One region of the Streptomyces sp. NBC_00212 genome, then DNA from elsewhere that is predicted to be linked to it. Evidence: riboswitches for the same ligand, from Rfam matches in the RefSeq annotation. Region 1 holds a riboswitch; each other region holds the start of a gene.

The links. A riboswitch is a leader RNA that binds a small molecule or an ion and turns the genes downstream of it on or off. The one in region 1 is predicted to bind cobalamin.
Region 2: another riboswitch for cobalamin. It lies ahead of OHA17_RS28470 (HoxN/HupN/NixA family nickel/cobalt transporter); the one in region 1 lies ahead of OHA17_RS30350 (cobalamin biosynthesis protein).
Region 3: another riboswitch for cobalamin. It lies ahead of metE (5-methyltetrahydropteroyltriglutamate--homocysteine S-methyltransferase); the one in region 1 lies ahead of OHA17_RS30350 (cobalamin biosynthesis protein).
Region 4: another riboswitch for cobalamin. It lies ahead of OHA17_RS02605 (CoA-acylating methylmalonate-semialdehyde dehydrogenase); the one in region 1 lies ahead of OHA17_RS30350 (cobalamin biosynthesis protein).

What each region holds. Positions count from the first base shown of each region.
Region 1 is NZ_CP108115.1:6,664,486-6,668,173, forward strand. It holds gene OHA17_RS30345 (cobyric acid synthase) at 1-1,293, opposite strand, end outside; gene OHA17_RS30350 (cobalamin biosynthesis protein) at 1,275-2,231, opposite strand; cobalamin riboswitch at 2,328-2,469, opposite strand; gene OHA17_RS30355 (hypothetical protein) at 2,570-2,791, opposite strand; gene OHA17_RS30360 (anion permease) at 2,824-3,688, opposite strand, start outside.
Region 2 is NZ_CP108115.1:6,242,504-6,246,191, reverse strand. It holds gene OHA17_RS28475 (ABC transporter ATP-binding protein) at 1-558, shown strand, start outside; gene OHA17_RS28470 (HoxN/HupN/NixA family nickel/cobalt transporter) at 610-1,722, opposite strand; cobalamin riboswitch at 1,751-1,949, opposite strand; gene OHA17_RS28465 (hypothetical protein) at 2,100-2,381, opposite strand; gene OHA17_RS28460 (arsenate reductase family protein) at 2,501-2,860, shown strand; gene OHA17_RS28455 (Gfo/Idh/MocA family protein) at 2,872-3,688, opposite strand, start outside.
Region 3 is NZ_CP108115.1:666,516-670,203, forward strand. It holds gene OHA17_RS03505 (S41 family peptidase) at 142-1,545, shown strand; cobalamin riboswitch at 1,637-1,857, shown strand; gene metE (5-methyltetrahydropteroyltriglutamate--homocysteine S-methyltransferase) at 2,008-3,688, shown strand, end outside.
Region 4 is NZ_CP108115.1:482,550-486,237, reverse strand. It holds gene OHA17_RS02620 (short-chain fatty acyl-CoA regulator family protein) at 1-984, shown strand, start outside; partial or broken gene OHA17_RS02615 (short-chain fatty acyl-CoA regulator family protein) at 992-1,503, opposite strand; partial or broken gene OHA17_RS02610 (citrate/2-methylcitrate synthase) at 1,580-1,795, shown strand; cobalamin riboswitch at 1,825-2,011, shown strand; gene OHA17_RS02605 (CoA-acylating methylmalonate-semialdehyde dehydrogenase) at 2,235-3,688, shown strand, end outside.

The sequences.
Region 1 (3,688 bases):
GGAGCCCACATGGCATCCGTCCAAGAAGGCTTCTCCGCCGAGGACTTGGGCCACGCCGTGGTGGATCTCGTACCCCTCGACGGGTTCCCCCAGGGCCTCGCCGACGGGCCGCGCCAGGGTCTTCTCGGCGGCGAACCGCACCCGTACCGGAAGGAGGCCGAGCCCGGTGACCGAGCCCGCCCTCGACTCGACCTCGTCCTCGATGTGCTCGCCGAGCAGCTGGAACCCGCCGCAGATGCCGAGCACCGGGCGGCCCCCGGCGGCCCTGCGGGCCAGCTCCGCCGCGAGGCCGCGCTCGCGCAGCCACTCAAGGGCGCGGACCGTGCCGCGCGTGCCCGGCACCACCACGAGGTCCGCGTCGATGAGCTCCTCGGGCCGGTCCACGAACCGCACGACCACGCCGGGCTCGGCCGCGAGCGCGTCCACGTCGGTGAAGTTGGACATCAGCGGAACGGCGCAGACGGCGACCCGCAGCACGTCCTCGCCGACCGGCGGCGTCACCACGGACTCCCGCACGGCGCCGCGCAGGGAGACCCGGAGCCCGTCCTCCTCGTCGATGCCGAGGCCGTGGGCGTACGGCAGGATCCCGTAGGTGTGCCGTCCGGTGAGGCCGCGCAGCATCTCGATGCCCGGCTCCAGGAGCGTCACGTCGCCCCGGAACTTGTTGACGACGTAGCCGGCGACCAGCGCCTGGTCCTCGGGGGCGAGCAGCGCCGTCGTCCCGAAGAACGAGGCGAAGACGCCGCCCCGGTCGATGTCGCCGACCACGACGACGGGCAGCCGCGCGGCCCGCGCGATGCCCATGTTGACGATGTCGGTACGCCGCAGATTGATCTCGGCCGGGCTGCCCGCCCCCTCGCAGATCACGGCGTCATACGTGCCCCGAAGCTCCTCCAGGCACTCCAGGACGGTGCCGAGCAGCGCCTGCCGGTGCCCCCCGTGCAGCGTCTTCCCCGAGGACGGGCCCCCGGACCCGCCGAAGAACCCGCGCGCGCTCATCTCGCCCACCGGCTTGCCCATGAGCACGACCTGGCTGGAGCGGTCGCTGCCCGGCTTGAGCAGCACCGGGTTCATGAGCGCGCTCGGCTCCACGCGCGCCGCCTGCGCCTGCATCGCCTGCGCCCGGCCGATCTCCGCGCCCTCGCGCGTCACGAACGAGTTCAGCGACATGTTCTGCCCCTTGAAGGGCGCGACCTTGACGCCCTGGCGCACCAGCCAGCGGCAGATCCCGGCCGTGACGACGCTCTTGCCGGCGTCCGAGGTCGTGCCCGCGATCAGCAGCCCGCCACCCATGTACGTCCCTTCCTCACAGCGGCCCTCGTCGCGACGGAGGCGGCCAGCGTCAGCCAGCCCACCCTGCGCGAGAGCCGTACCGCCCGTTCGATGTCCGCGACGCCGACGGCCCGCCCCGAGCCGTTCAGGACCGGCCGGTGCTCGACGCGTCCGGCGTAGGAGAGAGTGCCGCCGAGCCGTACGCCGAGCGCCCCCGCGAACGCGGCCTCGACCGGGCCCGCGTTGGGGCTCGGGTGCCCCGCCGCATCCGCGCGCCAGGCCCGTACCGCGCCCTTGGTGTCCGGGCCCGCGAGCGCCGCGAGGACGGCGGTGAGGCGGGCGCCCGGCCAGCCCGCCACGTCGTCCAGGCGCGCCGAGGCCCAGCCGTACCTGCGGTACTTGGCCGACTTGTGCCCGACCATCGCGTCCAGCGTGTTGACCGCTCGGAAGCCCACGAGGCCGGGCACGCCCGCGAGCGCGCCCCACACCAGGGCGCCGACGACCGCGTCCGAGGTGTTCTCGGCGACCGACTCGACGACGGCCCGCGCGATGCCGTCCGCGTCCAGGGACTGCGGGTCGCGCCCGCACAGGTGCGGCAGGCGCTCCCGGGCCACCTCCACGTCGCCCGCGGCCAGCGCCCCGCCGATGGCCCGTGCCTCGCGGCCGAGCGAGGTGCCGCCCACCACGGTCCAGGTGGCGGCGGCGGTCAGCGCGAGGGACGCGGCGGGACGGCCTCGTACGGCACGGGAAAGGAGCGCTGCCGCGCCCGCGGCGCCGCCCGCGCACACCAGGGTGTGCAGCGCGCCCCAGCCGCGGTGGTCACGCCACAGGGCGCGTTCGACGGCGCCGGCCGCGCGGCCGAACGCGGCGACCGGATGCCCGCGGCGTGGATCGCCGAGCAGGAGGTCGCCGAGGAGCCCGGCCGTGGCGCCGTAGGCGAAGGTGCGATCGGCCCGCATGCGCTCAGCCCGCCAGGGCGTCGCGGGTAGGGCCGGAGAGTCTCGACGGGCAGGCGCGCATGGCGGTATGTCCTCACTCAGGGTGTCCGCGCCCTGGTACGACGTGACCGGCGGTGAGAGTTCCTGGCTCGCGGGGATCATTCCCCGGTGACAGTGGCGGGACCGCGCCGGATTCGCACCGGCTTCCTCTGCTGCCGCCGTAGCTGGCCGGTGCAGTCCACCACGCTGCGAGAACACCCGTCAACTTGCTGTTGACCTGCGGCGGGGGAGAGTGCGCGGTGCCACACAGAACCGCCCTCCGGCACGGGCCGGAGGGCGGTTCGGGTGATGCCTGTGGGTCAGGCGACGATCAGATAGATCCCGTACGCGACGGCCGCCGCGCAGGCCGCGAAGCAGGCGTACGCACCGGTGCGGGCCAGCGCCACGTTGCCGGTGCCGGATGCCGCGGCCTCCCGCTTGGTGAGGCCGACGATGCCGAGGGTGAACAGGCCCACCAGGCCGACGGTCACCGCGAGGCTGACGCCGAAGACGGAGCCGAGAGCTGCCCAGTCGATGTGCATGAGGATTCCTTAGCTGTGCCGGAGAACCGGGGTCAGACCGTCGCCGGGGTGGGCGGGTCGGCAGGCGTCACCGGGGCCGGGGCCTGGATCGTGGCCTTGAGGTCGATGGCCGCGGCGGCCGCGGCGGTCGGCGGCGGGGTGACCGCGGCGATCGCGGTGGTGACGACACCGGCGGGCTCGGCCGCGGGGGCCTCGCCGATCTCGTCGGCGGTGACGTTGTGGTGGTCGACCGGCTGGCGGCGCGACAGCTTCCAGATGGTGCCCGAACCGGCGATCAGGAGGATCGCGACGGCGACGATGCCCCAGGTGCCCTGCTTGGTGAGGAACTCCGCGCCCGCGCCGACGAGTCCGGCGGCCGGCAGCGTCAGAACCCAGGCGACGGCCATCCGGGACGCGGTGGACCAGCGGACCACACCGCCCTTGCGGCCGACGCCCGCGCCCATCACGGAGCCCGAGCAGACCTGGGTGGTGGAGAGCGAGAAGCCGATGTGCGAGGAGGCCAGGATGACGGTGGCGGCGCCGGTCTGGGCGGCGAAGCCCTGCGGCGGGCGGAGCTCGGTCAGGCCCTTGCCCATGGTGCGGATGATGCGCCAGCCGCCGAGGTAGGTGCCCATCGCGATGGCCAGACCGGCCGAGACGATGACCCACAGCGGGGGGTTCGCGCCCGGGTGCAGCACACCGCCGGTGACCAGGGCGAGGGTGATGATGCCCATCGTCTTCTGGGCGTCGTTGGTGCCGTGGGCGAGCGAGACGAGGCCGGCCGAGGCGATCTGGCCCGCGCGGTAGCCCTTGGCGGTCGCCTTCTCGTCGGTGTTCCGGTTGAGCCGGTACGTCAGCCTGGTGGCCAGCATCGCGGCGATGCCCGCGACGATCGGCGCGGCGACGGCCGGGAGCAGC
Region 2 (3,688 bases), 420 kb from region 1:
TGCGATCCGCCGGCCCTGTGGCGGCAGACCGCGGTCGTGCCGCAGGACTTCGCGCACTGGCCGATGTCCGCGCGCGACAACATCACGCTGGGGCAGCCGCACGGGGGCGACGCGTCGGTACGCCGCGCGGCCGCCCACTCCGGCGCGGCGGAGGTCGTCGACGGGCTGCGCAGCGGGCTCGACACGCTGCTCGCGCGGGAGTGGTTCGGGGGTGTGGAGCTGTCCGGCGGGCAGTGGCAGCGGATCGCGATCGCGCGGGCCTTCCACCGTCCGGCCGGACTGCTGGTGATGGACGAGCCGACGAGCGCGCTCGACGAGCGCGCCGAGCACCGCATCTTCACCGGCCTGCGGACGGTCGCCCGCGACCGGGCGGTGGTCCTGGTGACCCACCGCCTCGCGAACGTCGCGGTCGCGGACCGCATCGTCGTCCTCGACCGGGGCCGGGTCATCCAGGAGGGCACCTTCGACCAACTCGTCGCCGCAGAAGGCCTGTTCAGGGAGTTGTGGACGCTGCAGAACGACCGGGCAGGAGTGCCGGGGCCGCGGGAGGGTGCGTGAACGGGCCCTCTCGGGCGGGGGCCGCACGGGGGTGCGCACAAGGGCAGCCCCTCACGCGCCCGAGCCCGCCGCCCATTTCTGCTCGACCTTGCCCAGCCGCCAGTACGCCAGCGCGGCCGCCCACACCACCACGAACAGGCCGACGATGACGAAGCCGACGTTGTCCAGGTCGAGGCCGGCGATCCAGCCGCTGACCGGGTCGGTGAGGTCGAGCTTCTCGTGCAGGACGCCGACCAGCTCGATGGTGCCGATGAAGAAGGCCACCGCGATCGACAGGCCGGTGATGGTGAGGTTGTAGTAGACCTTGCGGACCGGGTTCGAGAAGGCCCACTGATAGGCGAAGTTCATGAACGTGCCGTCGAGGGTGTCGAACAGGCTCATCCCGGCGGCGAACAGCAGCGGCAGGCACAGGATCGCGTACCAGGGCAGTCCGGCGGCGGCGCCCGTGCCGGCCATCACCATCAGGGTGACCTCGGTCGCGGTGTCGAAGCCGAGGCCGAAGAGGAAGCCGAGCGGGAACATCTGGCCGGGCCGCGAGATGGACTTGGTGAAGCGGCCCAGGATGCGGTTCATGAAGCCCCGCGAGTCCAGGTGCGCTTCGAGCTCCTTCTCGTCGTACGCACCCGCGCGCATTGCCCGGAACACCTTCAGGATGCCGAACAGGGCGACCAGGTTGAGCGCCGCAATGAGATAGAGGAAGGAACCGGAGGCCGTCGTTCCTACCACGCCCATCACCTGGTGGGTGGTGGAGTCCTCGTTCATCAGCGTGCCCGCGAGCTGGGCACCGCCCGCCACCAGCGCCGTGAGGACCACGACCACGCTGGAGTGGCCGAGCGCGAACCAGAAGCCCACGGACACCGGCCGCTTGCCGTCGGCCATCAGCTTGCGGGTGGTGTTGTCGATGGCCGCGATGTGGTCGGCGTCGAAGGCGTGCCGCATGCCGAGGGTGTACGCGGTGATGCCGAGGCCTATGCCGTACGTCTTGGTGCCGACCGCGTAGTGCTCGGGGGCCACGAGCAGGAACAGGACGCCGAAGGCGACGACATGGAGGGCGGCTATCACCGCGAGCAGGACGGCGGTGCGGACGGTGTCCTCGCGCCGCCAGTGGAAGGACGGCGCGGCGGGGGCGCCCGTCTCGGGGGACGTGCGAACGGGCAGGGTCATGCGGGTCACGCTCCAGCACCTCGTGGATCACTTCGTGAGATGCCGCGGCCGGTCTCCTGGCTGACGGGCGGGTGCCTTGGTCCCGGCCTTCCCGGGCAGGTGGATCCTGGCCAGTGGCGTCGCGAGGGGACGGCGGCTCCCCGGAACCCGGGGAACCCGATCACAGTGGCGAGGGCCGCTCCGGTTTCGCACCGGAATTCCCGAACACCACGGCGCCGTCACCCTAGACGCTGGGGAGTTGCCTGCCCAACCGCACCCCCGTGCGGGTATCGAAGATCACACGGGGCACGGGGGCTCGGCCCACCGGACGCCCCGGGGCGGACCCGGGTCACGTCTCCCGGCATCGCGGGGGCATGACCCGGGCCGTGGTGCGGGGCTCAGCGCCCGTCGTAGATCAGCGCGCGCACCATCCGGCAGGTCGTCTCCGACGGCGGGCGCACTCCGATGAGCGCGGCCACGGTGCGTATCTTGCGGTCGGGCGCCTGCTCCGGCCGGTACACCCCCGTGTCGAGCAGGGCGATGGCCAGGCGCATGGCCTTCAGACGCCGGTTGTGGGACTCGTACCACACGCGCGGACGCCCGGCGGGCAGCGGCACCTTGTGAAGAGGCTTGAGGGACAACTGTTTCGGGGCGTGCGAGGTGAGTACGGCAGCGGTCATGGGCATCCTCCTGGGCAGTCGGGAACCCTCACTTACTGACTCAATTTTACTGGGAGGCACTGACAATCGGCCCTGGCCAGCCGGGCTTTGGGGGGCGGATCGCGGGTAGCCTGGCGGCCATGGAGATCTGGATCAACCCGGCCTGTTCGAAGTGCCGCAGCGCGGTGGACCTGCTGGACGCGGAGGGCGCCGAGTACACGGTGCGCCGCTACCTCGAAGACGTGCCCTCGCCCGACGAGATCCGGGCCGTGCTCGACCGGCTCGGCCTCGAACCGTGGGACATCACGCGCACGCAGGAGGCCGCCGCGAAGGAGCTCGGCGTCAAGGACTGGCCGCGTGACGCGGACTCCCGCGAGCGCTGGGTTTCCGCGCTCGCCGAGCACCCCAAGCTGATCCAGCGGCCGATCATCACGGCGGACGACGGGACGGCGCTGGTGGCCCGGACCGACGAGGCCGTGCGCGACGCTCTGTCGCGGTAACGCGGGTCGGGCTAACCCCGGTCCAGCTGGGCCTCGGCGTCCGCCAGGAGCTCGGTCACCCGCGCCCCGAACCGTACGTCGCAAGGGTGTGGCACCCCAGTGCGGGCCGCTTCGAGGAGCGCGTCAAGCGCCGCGCCGAACGCGTCAAGCGCGCCGCCCCACCCCGGCATGACCGCCCGGCCCGCCTCACCCAGCACCGAGACCTCGACGCCCGCGGCCGCCGGGGGCGCCGTGAAGCTCAGGTCGGCGGTGCTGGAGGCGCCCGAGGCGTGACGCAGGATCAGGTGGGCGGTGTCGCCGGGGCCGGGTGCGGCCGTCAGCGCGGTCACCTCGCCGAGCACCCGGGTCAGCACGGCGAGCGCGTGCGGGCCGACGTCCCAGAGCGCGCCCTTCTCACCCCGCCAGGGCGAGGCGGCGTACGGGCCGCGCTCGGCGCCCGGAGTGAACAGCGACCCGTACCACTGGGCGCGGCCGCTGAACCAGCCGTCCACGGCGGCCTGTTGGGCCAGCCACGCGGCGGTCTCCTTCGCGAACCGCAGCGTGAAGAAGACGACGGAGGCGACCCGGGCTCGCTCGGCCGCGTCGGCCAGCTCGCGGGCGCCCGCCACGCTCGTCGCGACCGGCTTGTCCAGGAGCAGGTGGCAGCCCGCCCCGGCGGCCCGCATCGCCAGCGGCGCCTGGACGTCCGGCGGCAGCGCGAAGGCGACGGCGTCGCAGTCCGCGAACAGCGCGTCGGCGTCCTCGTACACCGCGACCCCGTGCTGCTCCGCGAGCGCGGCCGCTGCCTCGGGCCGCCGCCCCCACACACCTACGAAGTCGACGCCGGGG
Region 3 (3,688 bases), 6.0 Mb from region 1:
GGGGTCGATCCTCCGCAGGTCCCGCTCCACCGCCCGTCGCTCCTGCTCAGGTAGGGCCTGGTCGGCCCGTGTGGTGGATGTCGGGCCAAGGGCCCGGCGCTATCGTCGAGTGCGGTCGGCGAGCGACGGGGAAGGGCTCACATGGTGCGCGTACGGACGGTCGCCCGAGCGGCGGCGATCGGGATGGCTCTGGCATTGACCGTCGGCGCGGCCGGGGCGGCGCCCGCCGCCGGGCCGGGGGCCCTCGACGGGGTGTGGCGCATGGACGGCTACGGCACTGTGGTGACGATCGCGAGCGGGAAGCTCACGACGTACGACACCACCCGCGTCAGCTGCCTGCCGGGTGCCGTCACGGCCGAGCAGGTCGGCAGTCCGGGCCCGGGCGGAGCGACCCGCTTCGGCGAGGGCTCGGTCGGTTCGATGACCCTCACGCCGGAGGGGCGGGGGCACGCGGTCCTCGCGCCGGACGACGCGGCCGGCGTACGTCATCTGGAACGGCTGCCCGCGCTGCCGCAACCGTGCGGGAAGCCCGCCGAGGAGGGGCCGCTCGCCGTGTTCGACCGGTTCTGGGCCACCTTCGCGGAGAACTACCCCTTCTTCGCCGCCAAGGGCATCGACTGGCGGGCAGCCAGGGACCGATACCGCCCGCTCGTCACACCGACCACCACCGACGCGCGCCTCCAGCAGATCCTCACCGACATGATCCGCCCGCTGAACGACGCCCACACGGGCCTCGTCCACGGGGGCAGGACCGTCTACTTCGGTCTGCGGCCCGGCACCAGGGTGCCGACGCCGAACCTGCGAGCGCGCGCGGCAGACGCCGTCACCCACCAACTCGTCGCCCCGGCACGGACGTTCGCCCAGGGCAAGCTCGTGGTGGGTCAACTGCCGCACCACATTGGCTACTTGAGGATCGATTCCTTCGACGGGTACGTCGACGGGGACGACTTCCAGCGACAAGTCGCCGAACTCGACCGCGCTCTGGACGCGTTGCTCACGCCCGGTGCCGCCGCAGGATCCGATCCACTGGGCGGCCTCGTGATCGACGTTCGGCTCAACGGAGGCGGCTCCGACGCGCTCGGCCTGCGGATCGCCTCGCGGCTCACCGACCGCGCGTACACGGCGTACCGCAAGGTGGCCCGCAACGACCCCGACGACCCGGTCCGCTTCACCCGCCCCCAGCCGATCGTGGTGCACCCCGCCACGGCCCCGCGCTGGACCGGGCCGGTCGCCCTGCTCACGAGCGGCAGTTCCGTCAGCGCGGCGGAGACGTTCACGCAGGCACTGATGGGCCGTGACCCCGAGGTGACGCGGATCGGCGAGAACACCCAGGGCGTCTTCTCGGACGTCATGTTCCGCCCCCTGTCGAAGGACTGGGCGGTCATCCTGCCCAACGAGAAGTACCTCGATCAGGACGGCCGCTCCTTCGACGGCCCGGGCATCCCGCCCCGGTTGCGCACCCCCGTCTTCACCGAGGACGACCTCAGCCACGGGCGGGACTCGGCACTGACGCTGGCCCGCCGGGTGCTCTCCCGCGGCAATTGAAGCCCTCCCCGTTGCCGTGGTGGGGCGCCGCGTGCCGCAGCTCACCGTCCGGTATACGGAAACGTGGTTTCCGGGTCGCCGGTCGAGCGCATAGGGTGCGAACGCAGCTGGTTCGCCCCGTCCGCCAGGCGGGATGCGTCGTAAGAGGGAACCCGGTGGGAATCCGGGACTGCCCCGCAGCGGTGAGCGGGAACGACCGCCGTCATACGCACTGGGCCCGGCCGGGCCTGGGAAGCGACGGCCAGTAGATGCCTCAAAGAGCACGAGGCGTGCCCGCGAGTCCGAAGACCTGCCACTGCCCGTGTGCGACCGTTCGCGCACGGAGATCCCGGTGACCTCGTGGGCGGGTCGGCGTACGCACCAGCGGCAGCGGCACACACCGCGGCCCCGGTCCGTCGTCCCTTCGCGCCTTCGTCCCGTTCCGGGGTCCGCTCCACCGAAGAGCTCGCGAAGGAGAGTCTCGTGACGACCAAGCCCGCAACCGCGGCAGCACACGCCACCGTGTACGGCTACCCCCGCCAAGGCCCCAACCGGGAACTCAAGAAGGCGATCGAGGGCTACTGGAAGGGCCGTGTCGGCGCGCCCGAACTCCGGCGCACCGCCGCCGAACTGCGGGCGGCCACCTGGCGGCAGCTCGCCGAGGCGGGCGTCCACGAGGTGCCGACCGGTGACTTCTCGTACTACGACCACGTCCTGGACACCAGCGTCATGGTGGGGGCCGTCCCCGACCGCCACCGCGAGGCCGTCGCGGCCGACGCCCTGGACGGCTACTTCGCCATGGCGCGCGGCACCCAGGACGTGGCGCCGCTGGAAATGACCAAGTGGTTCGACACCAACTACCATTATTTGGTACCGGAGTTGGGGCCGGACACCGTCTTCGGCGCCGACTCCTCCAAGCAGGTCGGTGAGCTGACTGAGGCCCTCGCGCTCGGGCTCGCCGCGCGTCCCGTGCTCGTGGGACCGGTGACCTACCTGCTGCTCGCCAAGCCCGCGCCCGGCGTGGCCGCCGACTTCGAACCGCTGACCCTGCTCGACCGACTGCTCCCGGTGTACGCGCGGGTGCTGGCCGATCTGCGGGCGGCCGGAGCCCAGTGGGTGCAGCTGGACGAGCCCGCGCTCGTCCAGGACCGCACTCCCGCCGAACTGAACGCCGTCGCCCGCGCCTACCGCGAGCTCGGCTCACTCACCGACCGCCCGAAGCTCCTGGTCGCCTCCTACTTCGACCGGCTCGGCGAGGCCCTGCCGGTCCTCGCCAAGGCGCCGGTCGACGGGCTCGCCCTGGACTTCACCGGTCCCGCGGCCGCCAACCTCGACGAGCTCGCCGCGGTCGGCGGCCTGCCCGGCAAGCGGCTCGTCGCCGGGGTCGTGGACGGGCGCAACGTGTGGATCAACGACCTGGAGAAGTCGCTCACCACGCTGGCCACGCTGCTCGGTCTCGCCGATCGTGTGGACGTGGCCGCCTCCTGCTCGCTGCTGCACGTCCCGCTGGACGCGGCCGCCGAACGCGGCATCGAGCCGCAGATCGCGCGCTGGCTCGCCTTCGCCCGCCAGAAGACGGCCGAGGTCGTGACACTGGCCCGCGGCCTGTCCGGCGGCACCGGCGCGATCACGGCCGAACTGGCCGCGAACCGGGCCGACTTGGCCTCCCGCGCCGGTTCGGCCATCACCCGCGATCCGGCCGTACGCGCCCGGACCTCCGCCGTCACCGAGGCAGACGCCCGGCGTACCCAGCCGTACTCCGAACGGTCCGCCGCCCAGCGCGCCCACCTGCGCCTGCCGCCGCTGCCCACGACGACGATCGGCTCGTTCCCGCAGACCGGCGAACTCCGCACCGCCCGCGCCGACTTGCGGGCCGGGCGGATCGGCACGGCCGCGTACGAGGAGCGCATCGAGGCCGAGATCCGCGAGGTGGTCTCCTTCCAGGAGAAGACCGGCATCGACGTCCTGGTGCACGGCGAGCCCGAACGCAACGACATGGTCCAGTACTTCGCCGAGCAGCTCACCGGGTACCTCGCCACCCAGCACGGCTGGGTCCAGTCGTACGGCACCCGCTATGTGCGCCCGCCGGTCCTGGCCGGCGACATCTCCCGCCCCGAGCCGATGACGGTCCGCTGGACGACGTACGCCCAGTCGCTCACCGACC
Region 4 (3,688 bases), 6.2 Mb from region 1:
GAGTTCTTCTACCGGCGCCAGAACTACCTGCACGACCTGGACCTCGCCGCGGAAGACCTCGCCGCCGAGATCGGCGTACGCCCCGGCGAGGTGGTGCGCGCGCTGTCCGCGCGCCTCGCCGAACGCCACGGGGTGCGCCTGGCCACGGACTCCGACCGGCTCCTGCACCACTACGATCCCGGCGCCCGGGTCCTGCACCTGTCCAGCCGGCTGCGCCCGGGCCAGCAGGCGTTCCGGATGGCCACCCAGCTCGCGCTCCTCGAACACGCGGAGGGGATGTCCGCCCTCGCTTCGGAGGACTTCGACCAGGATTCCGCGGCCTGGCCGCTGGCCCGGATCGGCATCGCCAACTACTTCGCCGCCGCGCTGATCCTGCCCTACCGCCGCTTCCACGCGGCCGCCGAGGAGTCCCGCTACGACATCGAGCGGCTGACCGACCACTTCGGACTCGGCTACGAGACGATCTGCCACCGCCTCAGCACGCTCCAGCGCACCCGGCTGCGCGGGGTGCCCTTCTCGTTCGTGCGCGTCGACCGGGCGGGCAACATGTCCAAGCGTCAGTCCGCCACCGCCTTCCACTTCTCGCGGGCCGGCGGCACCTGCCCGCTGTGGAACGTGTACGAGGCGTTCGCCGCGCCCGGCCGCATCCACGTCCAGGTCGCCGCCATGCCGGACGGCCAGCGCTATCTGTGGACCGCCCGCGCGATCTCCCGGCACCGGGGCGGCTGGGGCGAGCCGGGCAAGACCTTCGCCATCGGCCTCGGCTGCGAGATCCGGCACGCCGCACGGCTGGTCTACTCCGACGGCCTCGACCTCGACAACACCTCCGCCGCCGTCCCCATCGGCATGGGCTGCCGCCTCTGCGAACGCACGGACTGCCCTCAGCGGGCCGTACCGCCGTTGGACCGCCGGTTGGCCGTCGACGAGAACAGCAGCACTTTCGTCCCCTACCCGGTGGCCGGGGAGCAGTCCGCCATCGGCTGATGGCCCGTCAGGAGTAGCCCGAAGTCTCCACCGGATACGGCACGTACGTACGCCGGTCAGGTTCGACGGCCAGCCGCCCGCCGGCCGGGGGCCGGGCCCGCTGGGCGCAGTCGCGGCGTCCGCAGATGAGGCAGCCGAGCCCGATCGGGGTCGCCGCCCGGGGGTAGTCCAGGGCGACGCCCTCCGCTCGTAGACCAAGCGGTGCGCGTGGCGCAGTTCGCAGCCCAGGGCGATGGCGAACTCGGCGCGCGGCGACGATGCCCGGCCCCGCTCCGGGTGACGGTCCGCGCGACCCGGAAGTAGCGCTTCCCGTCGGGCATTTCGGCGACCTGGGTGAGGATGCGGCCGGGGAGGAGAACGCCGCGTACGCCATCCACAGCGGGCAGGTGTCAGTCCAGCCGCGTCGACAAGGCGGTCCAGGAGCGGCCCATGCTCCAACAGGGCGATTTGTGCGGCGAGTTGGAAGGCTCGCTGACCCTCCGTCAGCCACGGCGACAGGAACAGCAGGCGGGGCTCGTGACCAACTCCCTTACGTACCGCAGCTACCCGGTCCAGGACCTCGCCGCCCGGTGCTCGTTCGAGGAGGTCGCGTTTCTGCCGCAAGGGCATCCGCCCCAACATCGATTACCCGGCCGGACTCGCGTACCACCTCATGGGTTCCGGCATCCCGACGTTCACCCCGATCTTCGTGATGAGCCGCATCACCGGATGAGCCGCCCGCATCACCGAGCAACCGGCCCACAACGCACTCATCCGCCCGCTGGGCTCCTACACCGGACCCGGCCGGCGGACCGTGTCCACTGCGCAATGAGTGAGGGACGGGGTGGACTTACTAGGACGTCCAACTATATGTTCGTGGGTAAGCCCGCGGTGCAGGGAAGCCGGTGTGAATCCGGCGCGGTCCCGCCACTGTGACCGGGGAGTGTGTCGCCGAGCAGTACGCCACTGACGTGCCAGCACGTCGGGAAGGCGGGCGACGCGCGCTGATCCGGGAGTCAGGATACCGGCCGTGGGGTGTTCCGTGTTGTCCACGAGGATGGAGAAGACACGCATGGCACCGGTACGTGACCACGGCCCTGGTGATCCGGCGGAGTACCCGAAGTGCGCGGCTGTGGCCGCGCGTTCGTAACTCGCCGAAGGCATTCGTCCTTCGCTGTCCCGCGCCTTGTCCAGCGGTGCGCACCCCGATCGGTGCCGCGCCGCCGCCAAGCCGCGCCTCCTCGGAGCCCACCTGACGAGAGCAGGTTTCCATGGTCCGTGAACTCACCCACTTCATCGGCGGAAAGCACACCTCCGGAACCTCCGGCGGCTACGCCGACGTGTACGACCCCAACACCGGCGCGGTGCAGGCCAGGGTCCCCCTCGCGGGACGCGCCGACACCGAGGCGGCGATCGCCGACGCCGCGGAGGCGCAGGTCGCATGGGGCCAGTGGAACCCGCAGCGACGCGCCCGCGTCATGCTGCGATTCCTCCAACTCGTCGAAGGTGAACGGGAGTCACTGGCCCGGCTGCTCTCGTCCGAGCACGGAAAGACCGTCGCCGACGCGCACGGCGACATCCAACGCGGCCTGGAAGTCGTCGAGTTCGCGGCCGGGATCCCGCATCTGCTCAAGGGAGAGTTCACCGACAACGCGGGCACCGGCATCGACGTGCACTCGCTGCGCAGCCCGCTCGGCGTCGTCGCCGGCATCACCCCGTTCAACTTCCCGGCGATGATCCCGCTGTGGAAGGCCGCACCCGCCCTGGCCTGCGGCAACGCCTTCATCCTCAAGCCGTCCGAGCGCGACCCGTCCGTACCGCTGCGCCTGGCCGAGCTCTTCCTTGAGGCCGGTCTGCCGCCGGGCGTCCTGAACGTCGTCAACGGCGGCAAGGAAGCCGTCGACACCCTCCTCGAAGACCCGCGGGTCCAAGCCCTCGGCTTCGTCGGGTCCACCCCGATCGCCGCGCACATCTACGCGACCGCCGCCGCCCACGGCAAGCGCGCCCAGTGCTTCGGCGGCGCCAAGAACCACATGATCGTGATGCCGGACGCCGACCTCGACCAGGCCGTGGACGCGCTCATCGGCGCGGGCTACGGCTCGGCGGGGGAGCGCTGCATGGCGATCTCGGTCGCCGTACCGGTCGGCGAGGAGACCGCCGACGCCCTGGTCGAGCGGCTCAAGGACTGCATCGCCACCCTGCGCATCGGCCGCTCCGACGACCCGGACGCCGACTTCGGCCCGCTGGTGAGCCGCGACGCCCTTGACCGGGTCAACCGCTATGTCGACATCGGCGTCACCGAAGGCGCCCAACTCGTCGTGGACGGACGCGGGTTCACCCTGCCCGGGAGCGAGTCCGGCTTCTTCGCCGGAGCCTCGCTCTTCGACCGGGTCTCGCCGAACATGCGGATCTACCGCGAGGAGATCTTCGGCCCGGTGCTGTGCGTGGTCCGCGCCGCCGACTACGAGGAGGCCCTGCGGCTGCCCAGTGAGCACCCGTACGGCAACGGCGTCGCCCTCTTCACCCGCGACGGCGACACCGCCCGCGACTTCACCCGCCGGGTCAACACCGGCATGGTCGGCGTCAACGTGCCCATCCCGGTCCCGGTGGCTTACCACACCTTCGGCGGCTGGAAGCGCTCCGGCTTCGGCGACCTGAACCAGCACGGCCCGGACGCCGTCCGCTTCTACACCCGCACCAAGACCGTCACCTCGCGCTGGCCCTC